Regions from separate parts of the Peribacillus sp. NPDC097225 genome, predicted to be linked through region 1. Evidence: predicted binding sites of a transcription regulator. Region 1 holds the regulator's gene; the other holds the start of a gene.

The links. Region 1 encodes NrdR, which represses ribonucleotide reductase genes. Its sites were predicted from a motif close to AACACNATATATNGTGTT; they were not measured.
Region 2: ACIQXH_RS01860 (vitamin B12-dependent ribonucleotide reductase) is a predicted target of NrdR. The motif match lies at 4,932-4,949, and genes of this name have one in related genera.

Annotation. Positions count from the first base shown of each region.
Region 1 covers NZ_JBIWDJ010000001.1:717,900-729,644, reverse strand. Annotated here, with positions in the region: gene hflK (FtsH protease activity modulator HflK) at 1-347, shown strand, start outside; gene hflC (protease modulator HflC) at 344-1,273, shown strand; gene polA (DNA polymerase I) at 1,402-4,029, shown strand; gene mutM (DNA-formamidopyrimidine glycosylase) at 4,049-4,879, shown strand; gene ytaF (sporulation membrane protein YtaF) at 4,957-5,589, shown strand; gene coaE (dephospho-CoA kinase) at 5,613-6,212, shown strand; gene ACIQXH_RS03600 (glyceraldehyde-3-phosphate dehydrogenase) at 6,370-7,407, shown strand; gene speD (adenosylmethionine decarboxylase) at 7,724-8,104, shown strand; gene nrdR (transcriptional regulator NrdR) at 8,344-8,805, shown strand; gene ACIQXH_RS03585 (replication initiation and membrane attachment family protein) at 8,864-10,282, shown strand; gene dnaI (primosomal protein DnaI) at 10,269-11,207, shown strand; gene ytxC (sporulation protein YtxC) at 11,340-11,745, shown strand, end outside.
Region 2 covers NZ_JBIWDJ010000001.1:371,588-383,332, reverse strand. Annotated here, with positions in the region: gene gcvT (glycine cleavage system aminomethyltransferase GcvT) at 1-314, shown strand, start outside; gene gcvPA (aminomethyl-transferring glycine dehydrogenase subunit GcvPA) at 333-1,676, shown strand; gene gcvPB (aminomethyl-transferring glycine dehydrogenase subunit GcvPB) at 1,673-3,130, shown strand; gene ACIQXH_RS01870 (rhodanese-like domain-containing protein) at 3,291-3,674, opposite strand; gene ACIQXH_RS01865 (lipoate--protein ligase family protein) at 3,872-4,708, shown strand; gene ACIQXH_RS01860 (vitamin B12-dependent ribonucleotide reductase) at 5,096-7,666, shown strand; gene ACIQXH_RS01855 (PadR family transcriptional regulator) at 7,863-8,402, opposite strand; gene ACIQXH_RS01850 (sialate O-acetylesterase) at 8,399-9,241, opposite strand; gene ACIQXH_RS01845 (MFS transporter) at 9,573-10,817, shown strand; gene ACIQXH_RS01840 (hypothetical protein) at 10,847-11,029, opposite strand; gene splB (spore photoproduct lyase) at 11,165-11,745, shown strand, end outside.

The DNA of each region.
Region 1 (11,745 bases):
TTAATGAAGCGGAAGGGGAGAAAGATGCCCTTATTTCAAAAGCGAACGGCGATAAAGCAGCCCGTACGGAAGCGGCCCGCGGTGATGTGGCAGTATTTGAAAAACTATATAGTGAATATAAAGGCAATAAGGATATTACAAGGGACCGTCTGATTATTGAGACGCTTGAACAGGTATTGCCGAATGCGGATATTTATATCATGAATGATGATGGCAATACAATGAAGTATTTACCGCTCCGCCCATTAGAAAAAGAAGAAACGAAAACGGTGCCTGTCCCTGAGGAAGAAGAAGCAAAAGCACCGGATAACGAAGAGTCGGCAGTGAAAGGGGGCACCCAGCCATGAGTGGAAAAGTGATTGATTTCAATGAGCTAAAAAAGGGCGATTTTCATTGGAGAGGTTATGTGAAAATAGGGATATTCTTCATCATCTTTATCATCCTCATGCTGATCATCTTCACTAATGTGTATATTGTCAAAGAAGGGGAATACAAAGTCGTCCGCCAATTTGGAGAAGTGGTTAGGATTGATAAAACACCAGGACTGAAAGCCAAGGTGCCATTCATTCAAAGCGTTGTGACCTTGCCCAAGTATCAAATGAGCTCCGATGTATCCGAGGCAGAAATCAATACAAGAGATAAAAAAAGGATGTTGATCGATAATTATGCGGTCTGGCGGATTGAAGACCCGAAAAAATTGATCACCAATGCGAGAACACTGGAAAACGCCGAAACAAGGATGGAAGAGTTCATCTATTCTGCGGTCCGTTCAGAGTTGGGGCAGCTGAACTATGATGAAATCATCAACGAGAAATCATCGAGGGGAAGCTTGAACGACCGCATCACAGATAAGGTCAATGAACTGTTAGTGAAGGACAACTATGGAATCAGTCTTACTGATGTTCGTATCAAACGGACGGATTTACCTGCTGAAAATGAGGAGTCGGTCTATAAGCGGATGATATCCGAGCGGGAAAGTAAAGCGCAGGAATATCTATCAAAAGGGGATGCGAAGAAAAACCGGACCATCGCAAACACTGACCGAAAAGTGAAGGAAATGCTTTCATCGGCGGAAGCTGATGCAGAAGTCATCCGTGCTGAAGGAGAAGGAGAATCAGCTAAGATATATAATAAATCATTTTCCAAGGATCCAGAGTTTTATAAACTATACCGGACGCTGGAGTCTTACAAAAAAACGGTCGGTAATCAAACGGTTATCATTTTACCATCCGACTCGCCGTACGCAAGCTTGTTAATGGGAAATACTAAATAACAGCATAGCCGTTCATTTTTCTTTCCACTTCCACTCATGGTAGAATGGAAAGAGACGATGAACGGTTTTTTTGTGTGATTAATAGAAGCCGACCTACATAAAACGGGTGTGACTGGAGGAAGACAATTTTGAATAAAAAGTTAGTACTTATAGATGGAAATAGCATAGCTTACCGCGCATTTTTTGCGCTTCCGCTTTTGAATAACGACAAAGGGGTCCATACGAATTCTGTATATGGCTTCACCATGATGCTCAATCGCATTCTGGAGGAAGAAAAGCCGACCCATATACTCGTGGCCTTTGATGCCGGCAAAACGACGTTTAGACATGCGTCCTTTAAGGAATACAAGGGTGGCCGTCAGAAAACGCCACCGGAACTATCTGAACAGTTCCCCTTCATAAGGGAGCTGCTTGATTGCTTTCAAATAAAACGGTACGAACTGGAAAATTATGAAGCGGACGATATTATCGGAACGCTTTCCCTTCAGGCCGAGAAAGATGGGTTCGAGGTGAAGGTCATTTCCGGGGATAAGGATTTAACACAATTAGCTTCGCCAAACACGACCGTCTCGATTACGAAGAAGGGCATCACTGAAATCGAGGAGTATACACCGAAGCATATCCATGAAAAGTATGGCCTTTCCCCCGTACAAATCATTGATCTTAAAGGATTGATGGGCGATGCATCCGATAATATCCCAGGCATCCCCGGTGTGGGCGAGAAAACGGCACTTAAATTGCTGCATCAATTCGAAACGGTCGAAAACCTGCTGCAATCGATTGATGAGGTTAGCGGACAGAAGTTAAAAGAAAAGATTGAGGAGCATAAAGACCTTGCGCTACTAAGTAAGGAGCTTGCGACAATCACACGAGAAGCTCCCATTGAAGTGGGTGTGGACGAAACGGAATATAACGGAATGGATCAGGAAAAGGTCATTGACTTTTATAAAGAGTTAGGTTTCTCGACTCTTCTGGAAAAACTGGACGTATCAGGAGGGGAACCGCTAGAACAGGAAGACATCCATGTTCAGACGGGTTCAGAATTGACAATGGATATGCTTGCCGATGAGAATGCCCTATACATTGAAATTCTTGAGGATAACTACCATCGTGCAGAAATCCTGGGTATCTCCATCAGTAATGAACATGGACATTTTTATTTCCCGGGTGAAACCGTACTGACATCTGAAGTATTCAAAACATGGGCGGAGGATGATACCAAAAAGAAAACGGTCTTTGATGCGAAGCGTACGGTTGTACTTCTGCGCCACCGTGGAATCGATATAAAAGGCATTGATTTTGATGTATTTCTAGCTTCCTATATCTTGGATCCCGGAGAGTCTGTAGATGAAGTGGCGGAAATCACGAAAACGCAAGGGCTTGTGCGGCTAGAGAGCGATGATGTCTTTTATGGAAAAGGGGCAAAGAGGAAGATACCTGGAGATGCAGAACTTAGTGAGCATATTGCCAGAAAAGCGAAGGGCATTTTTGCATTGAAAGACCCGATGATCGAAAAGTTGCGTGAGTTCGAACAATACGATTTGTTAACGGACCTTGAGCTGCCATTATCCATCATCCTAGCAAATATGGAGTGGCAGGGCGTAAAGGTGGACATCGGAAGGCTGAAAAAGATGGGACAGGAATTGGCTGTCCGCTTAAGAAGCATTGAGGAACGAATTTTCGATTTAGCCGGGGAGGCATTCAATATCAATTCCCCGAAACAGCTCGGGGTGATCTTATTTGAAAAATTGGAGCTCCCCGTGTACAAAAAGACAAAAACGGGCTACTCCACGTCAGCGGATGTACTGGAAAAACTGGAAAGCCAGCATGATATCGTAAAGGAAATCCTGTTGTACCGGCAATTGGGCAAGTTGCAATCGACTTATATCGAGGGCTTGCTCAAAGTGGTGAACCAGGAAACGGATAAGGTGCATACCCGATTCAATCAGGCGTTGACCCAAACGGGCCGCCTTAGTTCAACGGACCCTAACTTGCAAAATATCCCGATTCGTCTAGAGGAAGGTCGGAAAATCAGACAGGCGTTCATTCCTTCCGAAAAGGATTGGATTATCTTCGCAGCCGACTATTCGCAAATCGAGCTCCGCGTATTGGCGCATATCGCCAATGACAGTGGATTGGTTGAAGCGTTCAGGGCCGGGATGGATATTCATACAAGGACGGCAATGGATGTATTCCATGTGCCTTCCGAGGAAGTCACATCAAATATGCGTAGACACGCTAAAGCCGTAAACTTCGGAATCGTTTATGGAATAAGTGACTATGGACTTTCTCAAAGTCTTGGGATAACACGTAAGGAAGCTGGGGAGTTCATCGAGAGGTACTTCAAAAGCTTCCCTGGTGTGCAGGATTATATGGAAGAAAGCATTCATGAAGCACGTAAGAATGGATACAGTACAACATTACTGCAAAGAAGACGCTACATTCCCGAAATCACGAGCCGTAATTTCAATATCAGAAGTTTTGCTGAAAGGACAGCGATGAATACCCCAATTCAGGGAAGTGCCGCAGATGTCATTAAACTAGCGATGATCAATATGAACGAACGCCTGAAAAAAGAAGGGCTTAAAACGAGGATGCTTCTGCAGGTTCATGATGAATTGATTTTCGAAACACCACCGGAGGAGCTCGAGATCCTGATGAAAATCGTACCGGAAGAAATGGAAAATGCGATTGAATTGAACGTTCCACTCAAAGTGGATTATGCATATGGACCAACATGGTTCGATGCTAAATAAATGAAGATAGGTGATTATAATGCCAGAACTTCCTGAAGTGGAAACCGTCAGAAGAACATTGGAACAGCTTGTTTTAGGAAAGGAAATCCTGGAGGTTTCCGTCTTCTGGCCCAAAATCATAAAGGCACCTGAGCCAGTTGAACAGTTTCAAGATGCATTAAGGGGTCAGACGATCCACAGCATTGGCCGTCGGGGCAAGTTCCTCATTTTCAACATGGACGACTATGCGATGGTCTCCCATTTAAGGATGGAAGGGAAATACGGGGTCCATTCGAAAGAGGAACCTTACGATAAGCATACCCATGTCATCTTCACCTTCACGGATGGCAGTGAGCTTAGGTATCGGGATGTCCGCAAATTCGGAACGATGCATTTATTTCGTAAAGGAGAAGAAATGGTGCAAATGCCTCTGTTGCATTTAGGTCCTGAACCACTATCGGAAGAATTCACCGTCGAGGGACTTCGTGCAAAACTTGCGAAAACGAGCAGGAAAATCAAACCTGTTCTACTCGACCAAACCGTCGTGGTCGGGATCGGTAATATATATGTGGACGAATCCTTATTCCGTTCAGGCATTCATCCGGAACGAGTGGCTTCCACCCTCACACTGGAAGAAATTCAAAAACTGCATGCCGAAATCATCGCCACTTTGAGCGAAGCGGTGGAAAAAGGCGGGAGCACGATACGTTCATACGTCAACTCACAAGGTCAAATCGGCATGTTTCAGTTGGAACTGAATGTATACGGACGCAAAGGGGAAAACTGCAAAATTTGCGGTACCGCGTTAGAAAAGCTAGTCGTCGCAGGACGGGGCACACATATATGCCCGACTTGCCAGCCAAATAAGTAATCATTTGATAAAACACATCGGATGGGCTCTTTCCATATACTGGGGTAGCAACTAGATGGGAAGGAGCATTCATTCCGATGTGGCTACAAATTATTTTTCTTGCTTTTGCAGTAAGTATTGACGGTTTCGGTGTGGGCATGACGTTCGGTATGCGCAAGGTGAAAATACCCTTGAAATCCATTGCTGTCGTATCGGTCTGTTCGGCAATGAGCTTGGGTATTGCGATGGTCATCGGTGAATTCATCAGTCAGCTTATCTCTGTCGGGGCCGCAGAAAAAACAGGGGGCATTATCCTCGTACTTTTGGGGTCGTGGATGGTGTACCAATATTTTAGGCCCGAGAAGGAAACGAATGATGAGCGATATCACGAAAAAATCATCTTCAATTTTGAAATTAAATCACTTGGAGTGGCTATCAATATCTTACAAAAACCAATGAATGCCGATTTTGATAGATCAGGGACGATTACCGGTATCGAGGCGCTTGTACTGGGCTTCGCATTATCGCTAGATGCGTTCGGTGCCGGAGTGGGAGCTGCCATGATGGGGATTTCCCCAATCATTCTTGCACTTTGCATTGCCGTGATGAGCTTCATCTTTATCGGGAGCGGACTTCAATCCGGCAAATTGCTTTCCAATAATAAAATCGTGCAGCATCTGACCTTTCTTCCGGGGGTATTACTGATTTTAATCGGATTATTCAAGTTATAAAGAACGGGGAAAAGGGGGAGCTTATGGGACAAATCATCGGGATCACTGGTGGAATTGCCAGTGGGAAAAGTAGTGTCAGTCAGTATTTAAGAGAATTGGGTTTCGTGATAGTGGATGCGGATGTGGCTTCCCGTGCAGTCGTGGAACCTGGAGAAGAGGCCTACCTACAAGTGGTGAAGGCTTTCGGGGAAGATCTTTTATTGTCTGATGGAAGGATCGACCGGGCAAAGTTAGGCTCGATCATATTTCACGATCAAGAAAAAAGGTTGCTTTTAAATCGTATCGTACATCCTGCCGTGAGAAATTGGATGCGCCAAGAAACGGAAAAGGCCCTTGCTGCTGGAGCGGAAACGGTATTCATGGACATTCCACTCCTGTTCGAAAGCAAGCTGACGTTCATGGTGGAAAGGACACTTTTGGTATACGTGGATGAATCGGTTCAACTAGAGCGATTAATGAACCGGAATGCGTTGACGGAAACCGACGCTTTAGCGAGAATCCATTCGCAAATGCCCTTGAAAGATAAAAAGGAACTAGCGGATGCCATCGTCGATAATAATGGCGATATAGAAGAAACCAAAAAGCAGGTTGTTGAAATACTTAAGAAATGGGAGATCCTATAGAGTGGAAAAGGAAGGGACTTTAACGGTTTCTTCCTTTTTGTTTTGAAAAAGGAAGAAATCCGCTTTTTTATTAACACATTTCAAGAGTAATGTGTTATACTAATTACATATGAAGGGTATTAAGTATAACATTAATATATTCAGGAGGGTCCGATAAATGAATTCAAGAATAGCGATTAACGGATTTGGAAGAATTGGAAGAATGGTTTTCCGTAAGGCAATAGTAGATGAGAGTCTGGACATCGTTGCCATTAATGCAAGCTATCCCGCTGAAACGTTAGCCCATTTATTGAAGTATGATACAATTCATGGGAAGTTTGACGGCATAATCATTGCCGAAAATGATTCTCTTGTAGTGAATGGACGACGTGTACAACTGATAAATAATCGCGATCCAAAGCTATTGCCTTGGAAAGAGATGGATATAGATATTGTAATCGAAGCTACGGGTAAATTCAATGAGCGTTCTAAAGCCGCCATGCACTTAGAAGCAGGGGCAAAAAGGGTCATCCTTTCCGCGCCGGGTAAAAATGAAGACGTTACCATTGTGATGGGCGTAAATCAGGAAGCGTTAGAAATCGACAAGCATTTCGTCATTTCGAATGCGTCGTGTACGACTAATTGCCTTGGACCGGTTGCCAAAGTACTTGATCAAAAGTTCGGCATAGACAATGGTTTGATGACAACCATCCATTCTTATACGAATGACCAAAATAACATCGATAACCCGCACAAAGATTTAAGGCGTGCCCGTGCGGCTGCAGAAAGTATCATCCCTACGACTACAGGGGCAGCTAAAGCTCTTTCATTGGTGTTGCCTCAATTGAAGGGCAAACTTCATGGTATGGCCATACGTGTACCGACGCCGAACGTCTCTTTAGTCGACCTTGTTGTGGATTTAAACCGTGATGTTACGATTGATGAAGTGAATCAGGCTTTCATAGATGCCTCAGAAAATGAGCTTAAAGGAATTATGGAATATACAACAGAACCGCTTGTTTCAAGTGATTTCAAGACCAATCCGCATTCTGCCATCATCGATGGTCTGTCGACGATGATGATTGGTGATAGAAAAGTGAAAATTCTGGCTTGGTACGATAACGAGTGGGGTTACTCCAATCGAGTAGTCGATCTTGTAAAATTGGTGGCTTCGGAGTTGACGAAGGCTTCTGAAGTTCAAATGTCAGTTAAATAAGAGTAATGGCCCGTTATATGTTTAACGGGCTATTTTTATGGATACGTTTAGGAAAGTTACGGAACCTTGTGTATTAATTCCTTGGTCCTGTCAGATTAACAATTAATGATTAAATTTCCAAAAATGCAAAATGCAGTTGCAAAAGAAATCCATACATTATATACTATGAATCGTGAACTTCCTAAAAAGGGAGTTTGCGTAATGGCTACTTAAAGGGTTAGGACCTCTTTGGACTAACTTTCCCCCGTGGTAGTTATTAAGGATTCAGAATTTTTAATTATGTAAGGGGGAACAGAATATGGAAACAGCTTACACGATGGAAACGATGGGAAGACATGTCATTTCTGAACTTTGGGGTTGTGACTTTGAAAAACTGAACAATATTGATTTAATTGAGAGAATCTTCGTCGATGCTGCACTGAAATCGGGTGCTGAGGTTCGCGAGGTGGCATTCCATAAATTTGCTCCACAAGGAGTGAGCGGGGTCGTCATTATCTCTGAATCACATCTGACCATTCATAGCTTTCCGGAACATGGATATGCCAGCATTGATGTTTATACATGCGGCAACTTAGATCCTAATATTGCAGCCGATTATATCGCGGAGGCTTTGAATGCACAAACGCGCGAGAATATTGAACTTCCACGTGGACTTGGTCCCGTGCAAATGAAAAAAACTAAAATGGGTGCTTTATAATAAACGGGTTAACAAGAGATGCTATATATGCATCTCTTTTTTGATGCCATGAAATGGCCATTCTTCCCTCATGGAAAAGCTCCATTAACAGGCATTTACATAGTAAGTACACACATCCTTTACCTGAAGTTTCACTTTTTACTTGTACTGGTTGTCCCTTTTATATAAGATTAAGATAAAATAGTATTCCTTAGGGAAGTTTGATTAGGAGTATCACTTAAAATACGGAGCTGGTAATGATGAAATGTCCATCATGTCAATATAACGGAACGAGAGTGCTCGATTCCAGGCCTGTCGATGAAAGTAAATCGATTCGACGACGCCGGGAATGCGAGGCATGCGGGTTTCGATTCACTACTTTTGAAAAGGTCGAGGAGACGCCGTTGATCGTCGTGAAAAAGGGCGGGACTCGGGAAGAGTTTAGCCGTGATAAAATCCTGCGTGGACTAATCAGGGCTTGTGAAAAGCGTCCGGTTCCATTGAAGGAACTAGAACAAATCACGAGTTATGTAGAAAAGGAATTGCGCAATCAGGGTATTTCGGAAGTGAAAAGTGACAGTGTCGGTGAAATGGTGATGGACCAACTGGCTGAAGTTGATGAAGTGGCCTATGTGAGATTTGCCTCCGTATACCGACAATTTAAAGATATTAATGTATTTATCGATGAACTGAAAGATTTAATAAATAAAGAAAGAAAGTAGAGCTGAAGATTTACTTTGGCTCTTTTTTCACTATATCTTTTGAAAGGTTTGAATGAAGATGTCAATGCATTGGCAGGAACTGCTCCCCGCGGATTCGTACATGGTGTCCTCTGCGGGGCTGCTTCATGATTATGATCGGAAAATACTGACACGGCTGTACCAACCTCTTATTGGACCGATCTGTATTAGCCTATACATGACGTTATGGAGCGAGTTGGAGGAGAACCGGCTTTGGTCGGAGGCTTCCTCCCATTATCAATTGATGAATACCATTGGCCTGAAATTAGGCGATATATATGAAGCGCGTCTTTTACTTGAAGGAATCGGATTGCTGAATGTGTACAAGAAATCGAAAGGGGATACGAAGGAATTCATCTATGAATTGAATCCGCCCCTATCCCCGCAGCAGTTTTTCACGGATGGCATGCTGAATATCTATTTATATAAAAAAATAGGAAAAGTCCAATTCAACCGGCTGAAGAGATTCTTTTGTGTGGACACGATTGCAACGGACCAGTTTGAATATGTGACGAAATCCTTTGCAGAGGTTTTTTCATCAGATCATCTAGATTCCCTCTATGTTACGGATGAAGCCAAAAACGAATGGAACCCATTGCCTAAACAGCAATTTATCGATCAATCTGACGGTGTCGAGCCTTCGGGGTTCGATGGCTTGTTTGATTTTGATCTTTTGTTCGCTGGGATGAAGAGCTCGATTGTACCCAAGAAGGCCTTTACGCCTAAAATTAGAAATACCATTGCCAAACTAGCTTTTTTATATGGCATCAATCCGCTTGAAATGCAAAAACTAGTAATGGATGCCGTAACGCTGGACGATGAGATCGATGAAGAGCTGCTTCGGAAAGCGGCAAGGGACTGGTACCAAATTGAACGCCAGGCCGACATGCCTTCCTTGATCAATCGTGTACAGCCTATACGGGAACGGACGCAAAAGGATGAACCGAAAACACAGGAGCAAGAGCTTATTCGCCATTTGGAGACTACTTCCCCGCGTGATCGGCTCATGCAATTATCCGGAGGAGCGGAACCGACCAGTGGTGATTTAAAAGTGGTGGAAGGTGTAATGATCAATCAGAAGCTGAATCCTGGAGTCGTGAATGTTTTAATCGAATACGTTATGCTTAAGACAGACATGAAATTCACAAAGGGATATGTGGAAAAACTGGCAGGTCATTGGGCACGATTGAAGGTTTCCACAGTCATAGAAGCGATGGAACTGGCTAAAAATGAACACCGGAAATACCAAGAGTGGGCACAAGGAAGCAAGAACGTTGCCAAAGGCGGCCGGAAAAAATCGATCAGAGAAGAAGTGGTTCCGGACTGGCTTGAACAGGACGAGGAGAAACAGCCTGAACAGATAGCGGAACAGCCTGAACTGAGTGAACAAAAACGTGAACTTCAAGAGAAGTGGAAGCAGTGGAAAGCTGGAGGTGAAATAAACGATGGAAAAGATTAACAGATCGCTTAATAAACTGGCCAATACGGGTGATTTCCAGAAACGGTATGAACAGTTGAAGCAGGAAATCTTTGAAAATGAACAGGTGCGCCTTTTTCTGAATGCCAATAGCTCAACGGTCACAGAGGAAATGATTGATAAGAATTTAGGTAAGCTTTACGAATTCATTTCTCAGAGCAACAAGTGTGATAGATGTCCAAGCCTGGATGGGTGCATCAATATGATGCATGGGTATTATCCAAAGCTCGTTGTTCAAGGGAAGGCCCTTAATTTGAATTATGAAATCTGTCCGAGGAAATTGGCAGAGGATGAGAAGCGGAAACGGGAGAGGCTCATTCGCAGTCTATACGTTCCCAAGGATATATTGAAGGCAACGATTGAAGATTTTTCACAAACGGACGATGAAAATAAACGGTTAGGCGTCCTAGGAAAAGCGATATCGTTCATCATGGAATATGAGCCTGGCAAACGTCAAAAGGGATTGTATATATACGGAAAGTTTGGCGTTGGTAAGACGTATTTATTGGGTGCGATTGCCAATGAACTTGCGCAAAGGCAAATCTCTTCGATGATTGTCTATGTTCCTGATTATTTACGGGAACTGAAAGGTTCAATCGGTGATAATACCGTCAACGAGAAAATAGAGATGGTCAAAACGGCGCCTGTCCTGATGCTTGATGATATTGGGGCAGAATCGATGACAAGCTGGGGAAGGGATGAAGTCATAGGGCCCATCCTGCAATTTAGAATGCTTGAAAATTTACCGACGTTTTTCACTTCCAATTTTGATATGAAGGGTCTGGAGAATCACTTGACTTATTCCCAACGCGGTGAGAAAGAAGAAGTGAAAGCGGCAAGGGTATTGGAGAGGATTCAATATTTAGCGGAACCTGTAAAGCTTGATGGTATCAATCGCAGAAGGTAAAGGAAGGTGGTCTCTACAAAGAGGCTGCTTTTTTTTGCCCTTTCACACCATCTTACTTCTAAATAAGCCCCTATTCCCATATACATGAAAAAAGTAAAGCAAGGGGGAAGGGGGGATGTCGTAGTGCAAATTATGTTCCAAAATGATTCGGAAGCTTTAAAACTGCTGAATTTCGTTTCTGTCCATCCTTTGGGGACAGAAGTTCAACCATATATTGAATTTTCCCCACAACAAGGTCTCGTTATCGATATGTCCAAACTAAAAACCGATAAATGGCTGACACTGCTCAGTGAAACATTTCATTCCTTTTTACTTGAAGAAAAAACGCTTCCTGTTCTTAAACAAATCATCATCGGAAAATTTTTCTATCGAGAACAAGAAGAAATTGATGCCATCATCGAGATAGCTTCTTCCATCATTGAAGCGGAAAACACCGAATGTGGAGGCAGTTTATTCAGTAGGGAAAAGCAATTGATCGAAGAAGGCCTTCAGAGTATATTGGCTGGAAAGGTGTCTTTTTCATTCGATTCGTTCACTA
Region 2 (11,745 bases), 350 kb from region 1:
ATAAGGCGTCAGACTTTTTTGGAAAAGCCGTGCTTGCCGAACAAAAGGAAAAAGGGGCACCACGTAAGCTTGTTGGAATCGAAATGATTGACCGGGGCATACCTCGGCATGGCTATAAAGTATATAACGGGGAGAAACTCATTGGCGAAGTGACGACAGGGACTCAGTCACCAACATTGAATAAAAATGTAGGATTGGTCCTTATCGATAAGAATCACTCAAGTCTATCCACGGAAGTCGAAGTGGAAATTCGCTCTAAAAGACTGAAAGCCATTGTTATCCAAACACCTTTTTATAAAAATACACGAAAATAGAAGGGAATGGTCCATAAGATGAAACATCGTTACTTACCGATGACAGAGCAGGATAAAAAAGAAATGTTGGAAGTTATAGGGGTCATATCCGTCGATGATCTCTTCAGCGATATACCAGAAAATGTCCGATTTCAAGGTGAATATGACATAAAACCAGCAAAATCAGAGCCAGCTTTAATGAAGGAACTATCAAAACTGGCTTCCAAAAATGCGGATTTGAAAAACTATGCATCTTTCCTTGGGGCTGGTGTGTATGATCATTATTCACCTGTCATCGTCGATCACGTCCTATCCCGTTCGGAGTTTTATACAGCCTACACTCCCTATCAACCGGAAATTTCTCAAGGAGAGCTTCAGGCCATCTTTGAATATCAAACGATGATATGTGAATTGACGGGTATGGAGGTTGCGAATTCCTCGATGTATGACGGTGGAACAGCCTTAGCTGAAGCGGCCATGCTTGCTGCCGGACAAACGCGCCGGAAAAAGATTTTATTATCATCTACTGTCCATCCTGAATCAAGGGAAGTGGTGAAAACCTACGCAAAGGGTCAACGGGTGGAGGTCATCGAGATTCCTCATAAAGACGGAGTCACAGATATTGCTGCTTTAAAAGACCTGGCTTCGGATGATATTGCAGGCGTCATCGTACAGTACCCCAACTTCTTTGGACGCATCGAGCCGTTGAAGGAAATGGAAGCAATCATACATAACGTGAAATCGATGTTTATCGTATCGAGTAATCCGCTTGCACTTGGTGCATTGACTCCGCCGGGAAAACTCGGTGCCGATATCGTGACGGGTGATGCTCAGCCATTCGGCATTCCAGCCGCATTCGGCGGACCTCATTGCGGATATTTCGCGGTCACGAAAAAACTGCTACGGAAAGTGCCGGGCCGTTTAGTCGGTCAGACAGTGGATGAGGATGGAAAACGGGGCTTCGTACTGACGCTCCAAGCACGTGAGCAACATATACGCCGTGACAAAGCTACATCCAATATTTGTTCCAATCAGGCATTGAACGCATTGGCAGCCTCTGTAGCCATGACTGCTCTAGGGAAAAAAGGCGTCAGAGAAATGGCCGTCCAGAATATTCAAAAAGCCCATTACGCAAAAAAGACGCTCCAAGCACAAGGAATTGAAGTGGTCTTTGAAGGACCTTCGTTTAATGAATTTGTCATTAAGTTGCCTCTTCCCTACAAAGATATCAATAAGAGGCTCTTTGAAAAAGAAATGATTGGTGGTTTTGACCTGGGCTCCGTTTATCCCGAGTTGAAAAATCATATGCTAGTGGCTGTAACGGAACTAAGAACAAAAGAAGAAATCGATGCATTTGCGCAGGAACTGGGGGATCAACTATGAATAATCAAGATCAATCACTCATTTTTGAAATCAGTACAGCCGGTCGAATCGGGTATAGCCTTCCTGAAATGGATGTAGCGGATATTCCACTAGAAGAAATCCTGCCTGTGGAATATATACGTACGGAGGAAGCCGAGCTTCCGGAAGTTTCCGAGCTTGATATCATGCGTCATTATACGGCTTTATCCAAACGGAACCATGGAGTGGACTCTGGGTTTTATCCACTCGGCTCCTGTACGATGAAATATAATCCGAAAATTAATGAAAATGTCGCCAGGTACAATGGTTTTGCCCATATCCATCCATACCAGGACCCAGAAACCGTCCAAGGTGCTCTAGAGTTGTTATTTGATCTTCAGGAACATTTGACGGAAATTACAGGAATGGATCAAGTGACCTTGCAGCCTGCTGCCGGGGCGCATGGTGAATGGACTGGGCTCATGATGATCAGGGCTTTCCATGAAGCGAATGGAGATGTAAACCGTACGAAAGTCATCGTCCCCGATTCGGCCCATGGAACGAACCCGGCTTCGGCAACAGTTGCCGGACTAGAGACGATTACGGTAAAATCCAATGAATTCGGGCTCGTGGACCTTGAAGACTTGAAGCGAGTGGTAGGACCAGATACAGCAGCATTAATGCTTACGAATCCAAATACATTAGGCTTATTCGAAGAGGATATCCTGGAGATGGCACAGCTTGTCCATGACGCCGGTGGAAAGCTTTATTATGACGGGGCTAACCTGAATGCTGTTCTTTCCAAAGTGCGTCCAGGAGATATGGGTTTTGACGTTGTTCATTTAAATCTCCATAAAACATTCACTGGACCCCATGGCGGAGGAGGACCTGGTTCAGGTCCGGTTGGGGTGAAGTCGGATTTAATTCCCTATTTGCCTAAACCGATCGTGACAAAAGAGGGCGATCAGTTTGTCCTTGATTATGACCGTCCACAATCCATTGGAAGGGTCAAGCCCTATTATGGGAACTTCGGCATCAATGTAAGGGCTTATACGTACATAAGGTCAATGGGACCGGATGGACTTAAGGCCGTTACGGAGAATGCCGTCATCAATGCAAATTATATGATGCGACGTTTGGAACCATTTTTCGATTTGCCATATAATCGCCATTGTAAGCATGAATTTGTATTGAGTGGTCGGAGGCAAAAGCAGTTGGGAGTCCGTACATTAGATATTGCGAAAAGACTACTTGATTTTGGGTATCATCCACCAACCATATATTTTCCGTTAAATGTAGAAGAAGGAATGATGATCGAACCGACGGAAACGGAGTCAAAAGAAACACTGGACGCTTTCATAGATGCAATGATACAAATAGCCAAGGAAGCCGAAGAAACCCCTGAAATCGTTCAGGAGGCTCCCCATACCACGGTTATTAAACGCCTGGATGAAACATTGGCCGCTAGAAAACCAATTCTTCGTTATCAAGCATGATGCTGAAAAAACCCCTGCCAGATGGCGGGGGTTTTTTATTTGGTAAAATTCATATGTATCTCGGGAAATAACATGCTTGGCCTGTTAAGCATGAGTTCCCTATTGAACAGTATGATATGTTTCAAAACCGGATAAGATGTAAGGTTTAGGCAATTGGGCCTTATTTCTTCGCCTTGATCTTCCCTGTCCACATTTTGAAACCGCCTTTTAAGTGAAAAAGTTCCCTGTAGCCTTTTTTATATAGCATGGCTGCCGCTCTTCCGCTAATGATTTCACTTTGAGCATACAAGTATACAGGCTTGTCCTGCCTAATTTCCACTAAGCGGGTCTTCATTTGTGTCATAGGGATATTTCTTGCCCCTAAGATATGTCCATTATCAAAATCATTAGGTTCCCGTACGTCAATTAATTGAACTTTTCTGTAATTAGCGATAAATTCTTCCTGTGTTAAGGTTTTAACGATTTTACGTTGACGGAACCAATTAAATAGTGAATATGCAACGATGGCTACTATGATGATAATCAGTGTATATAAGATATCCAACCATAAAAACTCCCTTCTACCTAAACGAATACAGACAATGTCTATTATATAATTGGTTTCTCCAATAATCAAAAAAAATTTTATAAATATTTGGTGGAATAGCTTACTTTCTTTTTTACGTTGCTAAACTCTGGTAAACTACTACTTGTGAGTTTTTTTAGAGGGTTTAATAAGCCTACGTGAAAAGAGGGGTAATCGTGACGAAAGAAAAATGGGGATTCATTGATTCAGGCGATTGTTCACCTGCTTATAATATGGCAATGGACGAAGCACTCTTGAATTGGCAGAGTAATGGGGAAATCCCTCCCATGATCCGGTTTTACGGGTGGAACCCGGCTACATTATCCATCGGGTATTTTCAAAGGGCTGAGACCGAAATCGATTTGGCGGAAGTTGAAAGGCAAGGCTTAGGTTTTGTCCGTAGGCCTACAGGCGGTCGGGCTGTTTTGCATGAACATGAACTCACCTATAGCGTCATTGTCCCAGAGTCTTATCCGGGAATGCCGAATACAGTGACCGAAGCATATCGGGTGATTTCTGAAGGGATATTGAAGGGGTTCAGAAACCTCGGACTGGATGCCTATTTCTCTGTGCCTGAAACTGAACAGGATAAAGAGATGCTGAAATCTCCAAAGTCCTCAGTTTGCTTTGATGCGCCAAGCTGGTATGAACTGGTTGTTGAGGGAAGGAAAGTTGCGGGCAGCGCACAAACGAGACAAAAAGGTGTTATCCTTCAGCATGGAGCCATCCTGCTTGAACTTGATGAGGAGAAGCTATTTAGTGTATTCAAGTTCTCCGATGATAAAGTAAAAGAGAAGATGAAAAACAATCTGAGAAACAAAGCAGTGGCCATCAATGACATTGCTGGTAGAAAAATAACTATTTCCGAGGCGAAGGTAGCCTTTGAAAACGGTTTTTCTGAGGGTCTGTCGATTGATTTGAAACCATATGTGCTGAGTGAAAAGCAATTACAGGAAGTGAAGGACATCGCCAAAAATAAATATGAAAGTGATGACTGGAATTTTTTGAGGTAGAAAAAGAGGGGAAGCGAGAGTCGGGAATAAATAAGTTTTTTCAGATTTGTGTGAACAAGCATGTATTCCTTGTAACGTCAGTGCTTTGAAAGAGGCGGGCAAAATGCAATGTTCAAATTCATTGAAATCTGTCTAATTTTTATTATAAATCGACATTTTCCTCCCTTTTACTAACTCAATTAATTGATTCACCGTTTGACAAAATTAAAAGACAATCAACCACAACACAATATATAGTGGTTAAAATAAATACTTAAACACTACATGTTGAATTTTGTGTTTCGCTATGATAAATTTAGTGTAACTTGTTAAGCGAAACGGACATGTAGGTTACATATTGATTTTTGCAACAAGAACGGATCTGAAACATGTAAAGGAGAGGGAATTATGTCGGTTGTAATTAAAGAAGCTTTAAAGGTTGATCTAGAAAGGTTGAATGAAGATATATCTTTATTTCCCCAAGTTCATCCTGTAACGGCTGATATGAAAATGATGCATAAGGGCGTGTCCCGTCTAGTTATGCTTGACCGTTATTCTTTTAAGGATACTGAAAAAATCACACTCTCTGCTGGCGATTTTGTAGTATTGACAATTAAAGAAGATCCGAAATTTCCTGCACGTGGTCTTGGCCATATCGTTGAAATAGATTGGGAATCGAAAAAGGCAAAGGTTTTAGTGGATGAAGAGTTCCGCGGAGTGCTGGATAATCCGGAAGAAGTGGAAACAGGAATCATTAATCGGCCGCTTGATATCATCGAAAAGCCGCTTGAAATATATTACGAGCAAATTGCCAAGCGTAATGCAACTGGTTTGGCTTCAGTGGAAACGACTGAAGAAAAAAGAACGGAATGGTTCAATAAATTTTATGAAGAATTAAAGGACCTTAATTTCGTGCCGGCCGGCCGGGTATTATATGGCGCTGGTTCTAACACGGATGTAACGTACTTTAATTGTTATGTCATGCCGTTTGTACCAGATTCACGCGAAGGGATTTCCGAGCATAGAAAGCAAGTCATGGAGATCATGAGCCGTGGTGGTGGAGTCGGTACGAATGGCTCTACTCTCCGTCCAAGAAACACCCTTGCGAAAGGGGTCAATGGCAAGTCTTCAGGTTCTGTTTCATGGCTTGATGATATAGCGAAATTGACTCATTTGGTTGAACAGGGTGGAAGTAGACGCGGTGCCCAAATGATCATGCTTACTGATTGGCATCCAGATATTGCGGAGTTCATTATTTCAAAAATGCAAAACCCGAGGATTCTTCGTTACCTAATGGAGAACACAAAAGATGAAACCATAAAGAAATATGCATCGGATAAATTGAAGTTCACACCGCATACCGAACAAGAAACGGCGATGTACCAAGGAATCATTAATTATAAAGAGATTCCGGGTCTAGGTGGATTCAGTGAAAAAATCATTAGGGATGCTGAAGAAAAAGTTCGCGTAGGCGGAACGTATAGCGTCCACAATCCGGACTTTTTGACTGGTGCCAATATCTCAATCTGCTTAACCAAAGAGTTCATGGAAGCCGTTGAAAAAGATACGGAGTATGAGTTGCGCTTCCCTGATGTCGAAAGCTACGACGCGGAAGAAATGGCGATTTATAATGATGAGTGGCACAATGTAGGAGACGTACGCGAGTGGGAAAAAATGGGCCATAAAGTCCGGGTTTACCGTAAGATCCGTGCTAAGGAGCTTTGGAACCTGATTAACATTTGTGCGACGTACTCAGCAGAACCGGGAATATTCTTTATTGATAATGCCAATGAGATGACGAATGCAAAAGCTTATGGACAGCAAGTCGTTGCTACGAATCCATGTGGTGAACAGCCATTGGCTCCATTTTCAGTGTGTAACCTGGCAGCGGTCAATTTAGCTGAGATGGCGGATAAAGATAATAAGACCGTTAACTTCGAAAAACTTAAGAAAACAGTTGAAGTGGGCGTGCGGATGCAAGATAACGTCATTGATGCAACCCCTTATTTCCTAGAGGAAAACAAAAAACAAGCACTCGGCGAGAGACGGGTTGGATTAGGTGTCATGGGACTGCATGATTTGCTAATTTATTGTGAAACCGAGTATGGATCAGAAGAAGGAAAAATCCTGGTGGACAAAGTGTTTGAAACGATTGCTACGTCTGCTTACAGGGCTTCGGTTGAACTTGCAAAAGAAAAAGGCAGCTTCCCGTTCCTGAAGGGAACGTCGGATGAAGAAACGAATGAGCTTAGAACGCGCTTCACGAATACTGGATTCATGAAGAAGATGCCTGAGGATATTCGTACAAGCATTGCCGAGCACGGTATCCGGAACTCCCATTTATTGACCGTGGCTCCTACGGGCAGCACAGGTACGATGGTCGGCGTTTCGACAGGTCTTGAACCATACTTCTCGTTCACATATTTCCGTAGCGGACGTTTAGGGAAATTCATTGAAGTCAAAGCGGACATCGTTCAGGAATACTTGGATCGTCATCCTGAAGCCGATCCTGATAACCTTCCTGAATGGTTTATTTCGGCGATGGAATTGGCTCCTGAAGCCCATGCGGATGTTCAATGCATCATTCAACGTTGGATTGATAGCTCAATCAGTAAAACGGTTAACGCCCCAAAAGGGTATACCGTCGAGCAGGTCCAAAAAGTGTACGAGCGCTTATATAAAGGCGGCGCAAAAGGTGGAACGGTTTATGTAGATGGAAGCCGTGACAGCCAGGTTCTTACATTAAAAGCTGAAGAAAACCAAATGGAACAGCAGCTTGAAATGGATGGCTTAACAGATGTGGAAGAAAAGAAAAAAGTCGTTCTGGTTGATACCATCAATGAACTGCGTTCGACTAATGTAACGATAGGTTCGGAAGTGGGTAACACGTGTCCAGTTTGCCGTAAGGGTGAAGTCCAGGAAATGGGCGGATGCAATACTTGTACGAATTGTGGTGCCCAATTGAAGTGCGGGCTTTAAACCAGTAATGAAAAGATGTATCGTTCAAAAAAAACAGCCCTTTGGATTAAGATAGTCCAAAGGGCTGTTTTTTAATGTCTAGAGGATTTCAGTGTGATTTCAAGTAGAGGAATGTTCTATTATTGAAAACCTTTTTATGGATTCCTTAAATAAATATCCCCTATCAATTTTACTAAGTAATATTGATAGGGGATATTTATGCATTGGGTTCTTCTATTTCTTCTTTCAATTCTTTAAACCATTTTAAGTTCACTTGATGATGAGAACGAGAATTTTCGTTCATGCGGCGAAAATAATCGATTTTACCAGGAAATTCTTTTGTGATGGCTAGATAATCATCGAGGAGAGCAATTCGAGCTTCAGTCTGGTCAATTTGTGCTTGAATTAATTTTAATAATTTATATTTATCGAAATCATCTGCAAAGAGTAACGCCACATAGCATTGTAAGTTGACATATTCGGATTTAGTTCCAAACTTCACCATTAATTTTTCGAATTCTTCCATTCCTGAATTTGTGATAATAAAACGGTGGATTTCGCGCCCATTGCTTGAAATTGTTTGATGAACTTGTTCAATCAAGCCTTTTTCCTCAAGTTGTTGTAAGTTGTAATAAAATGAACCCTTCGTAAAGTTAACGATATACTTATAATGTCGTTTTTCCATTAAAGTTAGTAGTTCGTAGCCATGCGCTCCAGGATTTTGGATCAGCAGGCCAAGTATAAGCAAGGGGATTATGATTGCATCACCTTCATCATTTTTGCTTCAAATTCAGCGTATGTGATTTTGCTTAAAGCCATATTCATACTATGAATATAAATTTGTTCGGTTTTTGAATAGTCAGTATTGGTTTTTAATGATTGTTCTTCATTCGAAAGAGGTGTTAGGACATCGCACTTTTTCGAAAATGCCTCGTAGTAGCGATAACCAAATTTTCGTTGCGAAACAGCGTCCAAATGAATACCGTCCGGATTGGCTGTTAAGCCTTCTGCCGTTACAAAGTAACAGTTTTGCTGAGTATGAGCAAATCGGAGTAACTGTTCATTAACTTGTTGAGACTCTGTTGCGTATTTTCCAAAACCTATTTTCCCTAAAAAGTCACCAAGTCCACCAATGATTAAAGGGACATCTTCAAGTCCTAATTCTTTTCTTAAAGTATCAATAATCAGGACCAATTTCTCATAATATGTTTCATGAAGACCATGGTTGCTATCACTTTCGCCTTGGTGCCAAAGAATACCGCAGATTTCACTAGACTCAAGCGCAAATCGAGCTTCAGATAAAGCATGTTTAAAAAGGGTACCTTCTGGATGCCAATCATTTAAAGAACTGCCGCCTTCCGCACAAGGAATTAAGCCAATTTCATCATCAGGATTGACTTTCGACCATTCCTCTGCAAAAGATGCTGCGAGACTTACACCAGCAACAGGACGATCGTAATTAATCGGTTCGGTCATCATTTGCCATTGACCATTGCGTAGCATTTTTATTTTTTCATTATAGATAGGATCTACTTCATGCAAGAATCCACGTCCTGCCATATTTGACTGACCTAACATTAAAAAAGATTTTGTCATTTAATTTTCACGCCTTTGGATAACTGATATAGCCTAATTAGACTTTCATCATTATATAGTCTAATTAGACTATCGTCAACTTGTTTGTCTACAAGGAACTTTTACTAACGAAAAATATAGAATCCCATCATGCTGATTACTTTATATGTCATACTTAAACTTATTAAAAAGCTACAAAAAGTCGTCGAGGTAAGCTAAGGAGCTTTCCTCGACGACTTTTTGAGTTATTCCCTATTAGCATGTCCCAACCCTTTTTTTGGAAAATGTCTTTATGAAGTATTTTCAGTTTTATGGTTAGACTATTCATTATCAACATTAATGAGGTGTTTGAATGGAAAACCAGAAAGGTAATAGTAAGGTTAGCGTGTGGTGTATTGTAAGCATGGCTTCGATTCCTCTCGTTATGACCCTGGGGAATTCAATGCTTATACCCGTACTACCGGTTTTTGAAGAGAAAGTGAATATTACTTCATTTCAATCGAGTATGATAATCACCAGTTATTCGGTCGCGTCCATCTTTCTTATCCCCGTGGCGGGTTACTTATCTGATCGCATAGGAAGAAAAAAAGTCATACTACCGAGTCTAATATTAGCTTTAATTGGAGGATTGATTGCAGGGTTCGCATCCTGGAAAATGGACAGTCCATATACCTGGATAATCATTGGGCGGATCCTTCAAGGGATTGGAGCATCTGGGGCGTCACCTATTATTCTTCCGTTAGTGGGGGACCTTTATAAGGATGACGATGAAAAGACCAGCTCGACGCTTGGCATCATCGAAACGTCAAATACGTTCGGCAAAGTTTTAAGTCCGATTTTAGGATCTTTGTTTGCAGCTGTCCTTTGGTTCCTTCCGTTCTTTTCTATTTCCTTTTTTAGCCTGATCTCAATCATTTTCGTATTCTTTTGCATCAAGGTTCCAAAAAATGAAGATGAGCCTCTTAAGTTCAAGGAATTCTTAAAAAAAACGAAGGCTACCTTTAAGAAAGAAGGAAAATGGCTGTCCGTAGTCTTCATATTGGGTGTTTTCGTCATGCTCATTCTTTTTGCGGTGCTATTTTTCTTATCGGATAATCTGGAGAAATTGCATCATCTAAAAGGAGTGAAAAAAGGCTTTATATTGGCTATCCCTTTATTATTCCTGTGTATCTCCTCTTATATAGCGGGAAGGAAAATCAAAGGAAGCATTCCTTTGATGAGAAAGATCATTTTGGTCAGTTTAATACTGATGTCGGCAAGCGTGGCATTTGTAGGATATACAAAGGACAAACTCGTGATCATGCTCATTCTAGTGAGTATATTGGGGATTGCCATTGGGGCGCTACTTCCAACATTGGATGCGCTCATCACTGAGAATATCGAAAAGGAACAACGAGGAACCATCTCGTCTTTTTATAGCGCGGCCAGGTTTATCGGTGTCGCGGCAGGACCACCGCTCATGTCTGTGTTAATGAAAAATCATTTAAACATGAGTTATATTATTTCCGCCGTGATTGGTCTCATCTTGCTATTCCTCGTCTTTAAAATCATTAATAAAAAAACATTGAAACCGGACGACAAGAAAGCCGAATCCTAAAGGAATCGGCTTTCTCTTTGTTGTATCTGTCAGTTGTTTTCCATTTGTTGGCCGATTTCTTTTTCGGCCAGCTCAAGATTTGCACTTCTTAAAATGGAGTACTTGTCGACAGAGTCTCCAGGGATACGCTGTGAAGTTGGATTTTCATTAACTGTGACAGTCATTTCTTTATTTTCGGTTACTTTTCGGAATGCATTTTGCTTCTTTGACATATTGCATCTCCTTTCCATTATTTACAGAATAAAAACCATCATGAGGATTTTAGAAGTGGCAAAAGCTATCCTTATATATAGGTTGTCTAGTTTAACTAAAACTATGACCGGATCGGTCAATGAATGGAGATGGATATGAAACCCTTTATCCCACAGCTTGTTTATATCGAACCACGGGCCCTTGAATACCCCTTAGGAAGAGAACTGAAAAAGAAGTTTGAGGACATGGGTATCGAAATCCGTGAAACGACCTCTCATAATCAAATTCGGGACTTACCCGGAGATAATGATCTTCAAAAGTATCGTGTAGCTAAATCCACACTGGTTGTAGGTATCAGAAAGACATTGAAATTCGATACCTCTAAACCTTCGGCCGAGTATGCCATTCCTTTGGCCACAGGCTGTATGGGGCACTGTCATTATTGCTATTTACAGACAACGCTTGGTACCAAACCATATATAAGGACCTATGTTAATCTGGATGAGATTTTTGAGGCTGCAGAAAACTACATGAACGAAAGAAAACCAGAAATTACCCGTTTCGAGGCCGCTTGTACATCTGACATCGTCGGCATTGACCATTTGACACATTCATTAAAACGGGCTATCGAATACTTTGGCAAAAGTGAATATGGTGTGCTTCGGTTTGTAACCAAATTTCATCATGTCGATCATCTCTTGGATGCAAAGCATAATGGTAAGACAAGATTCAGGTT